DNA from 2 places in the Enterococcus avium genome. Region 2 is predicted to be linked to the other one. Evidence: predicted binding sites of a transcription regulator. Region 2 holds the regulator's gene; the other holds the start of a gene.

Region 1 (3,427 bases), 140 kb from region 2:
CCTATTATTTGTGAAAATCTAGAAGAAGCTAGAGTCCAAGCTTTGGAATTGATTGATCCAAAAAAGTCAGTCGGTTTTGGGGGTTCAATCACAGTTGAACAATCTGGAATTATTGAAGCACTGTACAGTCGAAATCAAAAAATGATTGATCGTGAAAAAACAACTACGTTAGAAGAACGACAGCAAGTAATGAAACAAGCATTAACGTCCGATTATTTCTTAACGAGTATCAATGGAATAACGGAAGAGGGCGAGTTAGTGAATGTTGACAGTGTGGGAAACCGAGTTGCGGCAATTACTTATGGACCTGATAAAGTCCTCGCTTTTGTTAGTATGAAAAAAATGTATGGAGATTTAGCGACAACACTCGAAATAGTACGTAAAAATACTGCACCATTAAATGCGCACCGTTTAGGATTGAAAAAGACACCTTGTATCCAAAAGGGAATATGTGGAGACTGTTTACAAATGGAATATATTTGCAATACGATCGCAATTACGCGACGTTCAATGATGAAGGATCGGATTTTCATCTATTTAATTATTGATGATGTGGGTTTGTAGCTGATTGGAATGAAAATGAAGAAGCAAACAAAAAAACAACCGGATAATTCATTCTCCGGTTGTTTTCTTAATATTCTAGCTTAATGAACTACTATTTTCCATTACTTCATCGATTAAGCCATAAGCTTTGGCTTCTTCGGCAGTCATAAAGTTGTCGCGATCTGTGTCACGTTCGATGACTTCGATGGGTTGTCCAGTCCGTTCAGCCAAGATGTTGTTCAAACGTTCGCGTGTTTTTAAGATATGGCGAGCCGCAATTTCAATTTCAGTAGCTTGACCTTGCGCACCACCTAGAGGTTGGTGAATCATGATTTCAGCATTTGGCAAAGCGAAACGTTTACCCTTCGCGCCAGCGGTCAATAGGAAGCTTCCCATTGAAGCTGCCATACCAAGTACGATGGTTTGAACGTCAGCTTTAACAAAGTTCATGGTATCAAAAATGGCTAAGCCAGCAGATACGCTACCACCTGGAGAGTTAATGTAAAGATAAATATCCTTTTCAGAATCTTGGGCATCCAAGAAAAGTAATTGGGCGATAATCGTGTTCGCCATATCATCGTTTACCTCACCGCTCAACATGATGATGCGGTCTTTTAATAAACGGGAATAAATGTCGTAAGCACGTTCGCCACGAGATGATTGTTCAATGACTGTAGGCACTAAATTCATAGTGAATCCTCCTTAAAATAGTATTCGTAAATTAGTTTAGCACAAACGAGGTTGGATTGCTAAAACATAAAGAAAGTATACAACGTTGGTCAGTTTTGGTCAAATAGAAGGCTTCGTTTTTTTAAACGGCTCAAACTATCCTAGAAACATGAAAATATGGTACTATTAATAGCGCAGACAAGCGGATATCATTTTCACTTTTCCAAAGTTCGAGAAAGTAACATTTTGGTGGAAAGATATATGGACTGAGAACTGGTTTTATTTGAAAAAATAATTCCACTAATATTATGAAACAGGAGGGAAAAAATGTGGAAATCGCATTTATTGGACTAATCGGCGTATTGATTGGAGCAGGTATTACAGGGATTGCTGTTTTCTTTGTTTTTAAGTATATTGATCTACGCCATAAACGGGAAAGAGAGCTGGAGCATCAAGTCAAAGAAATTGAGACAATTAATCTCTTGAATAAAAAAATCAACGAAATTCTATCTAAACGGAATGTTTTGATGCAAGATTATGTATCATTTAATTCATTTGACGATTGTTACATCACCATAGACGATTTCATTTACTTGAATTCTTTTACCGCACAAAATAATTTTTATTTACCAAATTATTTGATTGAGGAATTCTTTAAAAATATTTCGCATCGAAAAGTTATTTTATCTCCTGAAGAAACGGTCAAAATCGGCGGCTACACTTATAAGGGTGGACGGATCGTTATGGAAACTTTTTCTGAACAATTGATTGAAATTTTAGACGAGAAAAGACAAAAGCTATCTCGTTCAACAAAACAACCCTTAAGTTATTTCAAAGCGCAATAGTGTTTTTCATAAAACATAAAACAAATTTAAATCAGATTATTTTTATAATAATTTGTAACTACGGACGAGGTGATACTAGATGACAGTAATTATCGCTCATCGCGGGAGTGCAGGGACTCATCCAGAGAATACGTTGCCTGCGTTCATGGAGGCAGTACGATCAGGTGCGGATGGGATAGAGCTGGATGTGCATCTAACGGCAGACCAGCAATTAGTAGTTATCCATGATGAGAGCGTTGATCGCACAACAAATGGTAAGGGTTTGATTCGTGAATTAACACTAGAAGAAATCAAGAAATTAGATGCCGGCAGCTGGTTTGATAAAAAATATCAAGCGACTAAAATATCGACACTGCAAGAGGTATTGAATTTACTATTACAAATGCGGTTTCGGGGCTTTTTATGCATTGAGATTAAGACTAATAAATTTCACTATCCAGGAATTGAGGAAAAAATTTCTCAAGTCATGACTAGCAAGGAATGGCCATTTACTTATTGGTATGCCAGCTTCAATTATGATTCTTTACGGATTATGCACGAGTATGAACCAGATGCACAGTATGATTTGATTCAAAAAAATGATTTAGAAAAATACCAAATTGTTTTGGACAGTAATTTTATTGAAGGGCTTCATCCAAGTTCTGATTGGGTAAAACAGCATCCGGAGATTGTCAAAAACTTCAAAAAGTCGATTCGACCTTGGACACCCAACTTATACGAAACGCTGATGATGTGTTTTGAAAACAATTTAGCTGGTGTCATTACTGATTTTCCGGAAAAAGCTATTCGAACGAGAAGCAGGTTCAAGCAATGAAAGTGATCGCAATTGTAGGGCCAACAGCTGTTGGAAAAACGAGTTTAAGTATCGAATTAGCAAAGCAATTCAACGGAGAAATTATCAGTGGTGATTCTATGCAGGTTTATCGCGGATTAGACATTGGCACCGCTAAAGTTACAGCTGAAGAGATGGAGGGAATTCCCCATCATTTGATTGATGTACGTGATGTTGACGAAAGCTATTCTGCGGCGGATTTTCAAAAGGCCGCCAGAAAAGCGATTCAAGAAATTAGCGACCGTGGAAAATTGCCAATTATTGTTGGCGGGACGGGTCTTTATATACAGTCCTTGCTATGGGATTATAAGCTTGGCAATGAAGGTGAGCTTGAGGATGATTCCCTTCGCGCGAAGTATGAAGCTTTTGCCAAAGAAAATGGAAATCTGGCCTTATGGGAAAAGTTACAGCTAACCGATCCATTGGCCGCTGAGAAGATCCACTGCAATAATCGTAAGAAAATGATTCGAGCATTAGAGGTTTTCGAGTTAACCGGACATTCTATTTTAGAACCGAAGGAACAGCCGAAGGAACTCTA
Region 2 (3,427 bases):
TTCTAAACCAGCAATTTTACCAGCGTCTTTTGTTGCTTGACGTTGTGAATCATTGAAGTAAGCAGGAACTGTGATGACTGCTTTTTCAACTTTTTCACCTAAGTAATCTTCTGCAAAACCTTTAATGTATTGTAATACCATTGCAGAGATTTCTTGTGGTGTATATGATTTGCCGTCTGCTTCTACTTTATAACCAGCTTCACCCATATGACGTTTAATAGATGAAATTGTGTGTGGATTTGTCACTGCTTGACGTTTTGCTACTTCACCAACTTGAATTTCACCGTTTTTAAATGAGACAACGGATGGTGTTGTACGATTTCCTTCTGGATTAGTAATGATTTTAGCTTCTCCGCCTTCTAAGACAGCGACAGCAGAGTTTGTTGTACCTAAGTCAATACCGATAATTTTACTCATAGTTGAAAATCTCCTTTTCCATTATATGTTTAATATAGTAGTTTACATTTTATTGAGCTACAATCACCATTGCTGGTCGCAATACGCGATCATGTAGCTGATACCCTTTTTGCAGCACATTTACAATAGTGTCAGGTTTTACGTCATCTTCTGCTGGAACAGTTTGTACTGCTTGATGCAGATTTGGGTCGAACGTTTCACCTTCTGCTTTGATCTCTGTGATACCTTCTTCTTTTAATGCAACAGTCAAGCTTTCAAGAACCATTTCTACCCCTTTTTTCAGACTAGCGCCTTGATCGTCAGTAACTTCAGTTGCTAGGGCTCTTTCTAAATTGTCGATCGCTGGCAGTAATTTTTTGCCAAGATCTTGTGAACGGTAACGAACCAGTTGTTCACGTTCATTTTTGTTGCGGTTAGACATATTTGCGATCTCAGCGCGAGCTCGTAAAAATTTGTCTTCCATTTCGTTAAACTTATTCGTTAGTTCTTCGACTTCTGAAACTTCTGGAATATCAATATCTTCCGCTTCTTTTTCGGTCGACTCATTTTCAACTGATTCGACTTCTTCTAATTCTTCTTCAACTTCTTGTTTCTTTTCTTCTGCCACTGCGCGTACTCCCTTTCTTTGTAGGAATCGTTTCTAGTGATATAAACCCAAAGAACGATAATAATCGTCCAATGCGTTCGTCAACTCGTATCGGAAAACTTCCAATAGACCAAAAATCTTTGAATATGGCATCGATGTTGGTCCTAATAACGCAATTGTTCCGCGGCCATGTCCACGAATTTCATAGTTTGCTTGAATCATACTAAGATGATCAAACAGATCATTTCCCATCTCCGCGCCAATTCGAACATGAATATCGCTATCATAAGGCAACAGTAGCTGTGTCAGCTCATCTGAATTCTGCATCAATGAATACATTGATTTCACATGATTAAAATCTTGATCAGGATTAAAATTCAAAATATTCATTCGTCCACTGACAAACACCTTATCCTCAAAAGCATCATTCAAAATCACGTCAAATAAGTGACTGATTCCTTCAGTTGTCTGGAAGTAACGATGCAAAATCATTGGAATCTCAGTTCTCAATTTTTGATAAACACTTACCAAAGGTTGGCCTACTAAACGATCGTTGATAATTCGAACCATTTTCTCCAAGTCCTGACTGTCTACATTCTCAGGAATGCGAAAAACTTGACTCTCAACATTTCCTTTATCTGTGACGATGATCGCCAAAATCTGACGATCATTTAATGGAACAATTCGAAAACCAGTCAATGTCCGATCCTTCATTTCAGGGCCAAGTGAGAACGCGGTATAGCTAGTAACTTGTGAAAGTATCTTGGCAGACTGCTGAATGATATCATCAATCTCATGAATATCTTTCTTAAGCGATCTGCGAATCTGGTCTACTTCTTGATTACTCACCTTCGCTGGCGTTAATAGATAATCCACATAATATCGATAGCCTAAAGCTGAAGGAATTCTTCCAGATGAAGAATGAGTCTTCTCTAACATGCCTAATTCCTCTAGCGCCTTCATATCATTGCGGATAGTTGCGGAGCTTGCTTTTACGCCTTCTTCCATCAAACTTTTTGATCCGACCGGTTGACCCGTATTGGTAAAGTTTTTGATGATTAAGCTGAGAATCAGTTTTTGTCTTTCCGTTAACATTCTTCTCATCCTTTAGTTAGCACTCTTTCTTTTTAAGTGCTAACTCGATTATTAATATACCAACAACTTCTATATAAGTCAAGGAAAAAATATAAAAAATTAGCACTCTACACATGAGAGTGCTAATTGGCGTTACTCAGTAAAAATTCTTCAAAAACATCATTCCCGCGAAATAGTCCCTCCTCAGTCAAACAAACCCCCGAATCCGTCTCTGTTATCAGCTTTTGCTGTTTTAATTTTTCAATCACATCCCCATACACATCCATCATACTGAAGCCAAAACGATTTTCAAAAACGGTTTTATCAACACCTAAAATTTTTCTTAAGCCCAGAAACATTTCCTCTTCAATCTGAGCTTTTTGAGTAAGGATTTCTTCCTCTAACACGGGGAGCTGATCATTTTTCAATGACTTTAAGTAATGCTGGATAGGTCCTCGATTTTTATAGCGTCGATTTCCAAGGTACCCGCTAGCACCTGCTCCGAGACCAAAATAATTTTGATTGTTCCAATAAACTAGGTTATGTTGACTTTCGAACCCAGGTTTTGCAAAATTACTGATCTCATATTGTTTACGCCCAGCTTTTTCCATCGCATCGATCGTTTCGGCATACATCTGTGCTTCTAATTCTTGCTCAGGAAGATGCATCTTCCCACGTCTAACCCAATTCATAAACATCGTTTGATTTTCTAAAATCAATGAATATAGTGCGTAATGAGGTAAATCTAAAGCCAAGGCTCGTGTTACCGTATCACGAAAACTTTCTAGGGACTGACCCGGCAATGCATAAATTAAATCGATCGTTACATTGCTAAAATCTTTTTCTTCTAGCAATTGGATCGTATCATACACATCCTGTGCGGTATGCTTACGACCAATTTTTTTCAGCAAACGATCATCAAATGTTTGAACACCCATTGATAAGCGATTGACTCCATAGTTTTTCATTACATCCAATTTATCAGCAGTTAAATCGCCAGGATTCGCTTCGACTGTAAATTCTCCATTATAATAAGGAAGGATTTCTCGCAATCCACTCAATAAACGTTCTAACTGACTTGCAGTCAATGACGTTGGGGTGCCCCCTCCAACATAAAGTGTTTCCATTTTTTCGACTGGGTTTTGTCTTAAAGCTAAGCGTGCCTCTTTCAACAACGCTTCGATATATTCATCTACAGGCTGACCTTCAAGAAAAACTTTGTTGAAGTCGCAGTAGTAACAAATATGTTCACAAAACGGGATGTGAATATAGGCTGAAGTAGATTTTGTCATCTCGTTCCTCTTTCTAAGTAGTAGTAACAGACGTATTCTAACATACATCTCTCTGCTA

The links. The regulator HrcA, encoded in region 2, represses chaperone genes, less so after heat shock. The targets are predictions, from matches to a motif close to TTAGCACTCNNNNNNNNNGAGTGCTAA.
Region 1: clpP (ATP-dependent Clp endopeptidase proteolytic subunit ClpP) is a predicted target of HrcA. The motif match lies at 1,270-1,296, and genes of this name have one in related genera.

What each region holds. Positions count from the first base shown of each region.
Region 1 is NZ_NBSL01000002.1:1,585,209-1,588,635, reverse strand. Features, by position in the region: gene AUF14_RS08105 (lactate utilization protein) at 1-564, shown strand, start outside; gene clpP (ATP-dependent Clp endopeptidase proteolytic subunit ClpP) at 640-1,233, opposite strand; gene AUF14_RS08095 (hypothetical protein) at 1,542-2,057, shown strand; gene AUF14_RS08090 (glycerophosphodiester phosphodiesterase) at 2,137-2,871, shown strand; gene miaA (tRNA (adenosine(37)-N6)-dimethylallyltransferase MiaA) at 2,868-3,427, shown strand, end outside.
Region 2 is NZ_NBSL01000002.1:1,445,233-1,448,659, forward strand. Features, by position in the region: gene dnaK (molecular chaperone DnaK) at 1-417, opposite strand, end outside; gene grpE (nucleotide exchange factor GrpE) at 467-1,024, opposite strand; gene hrcA (heat-inducible transcriptional repressor HrcA) at 1,058-2,098, opposite strand; gene hemW (radical SAM family heme chaperone HemW) at 2,221-3,369, opposite strand.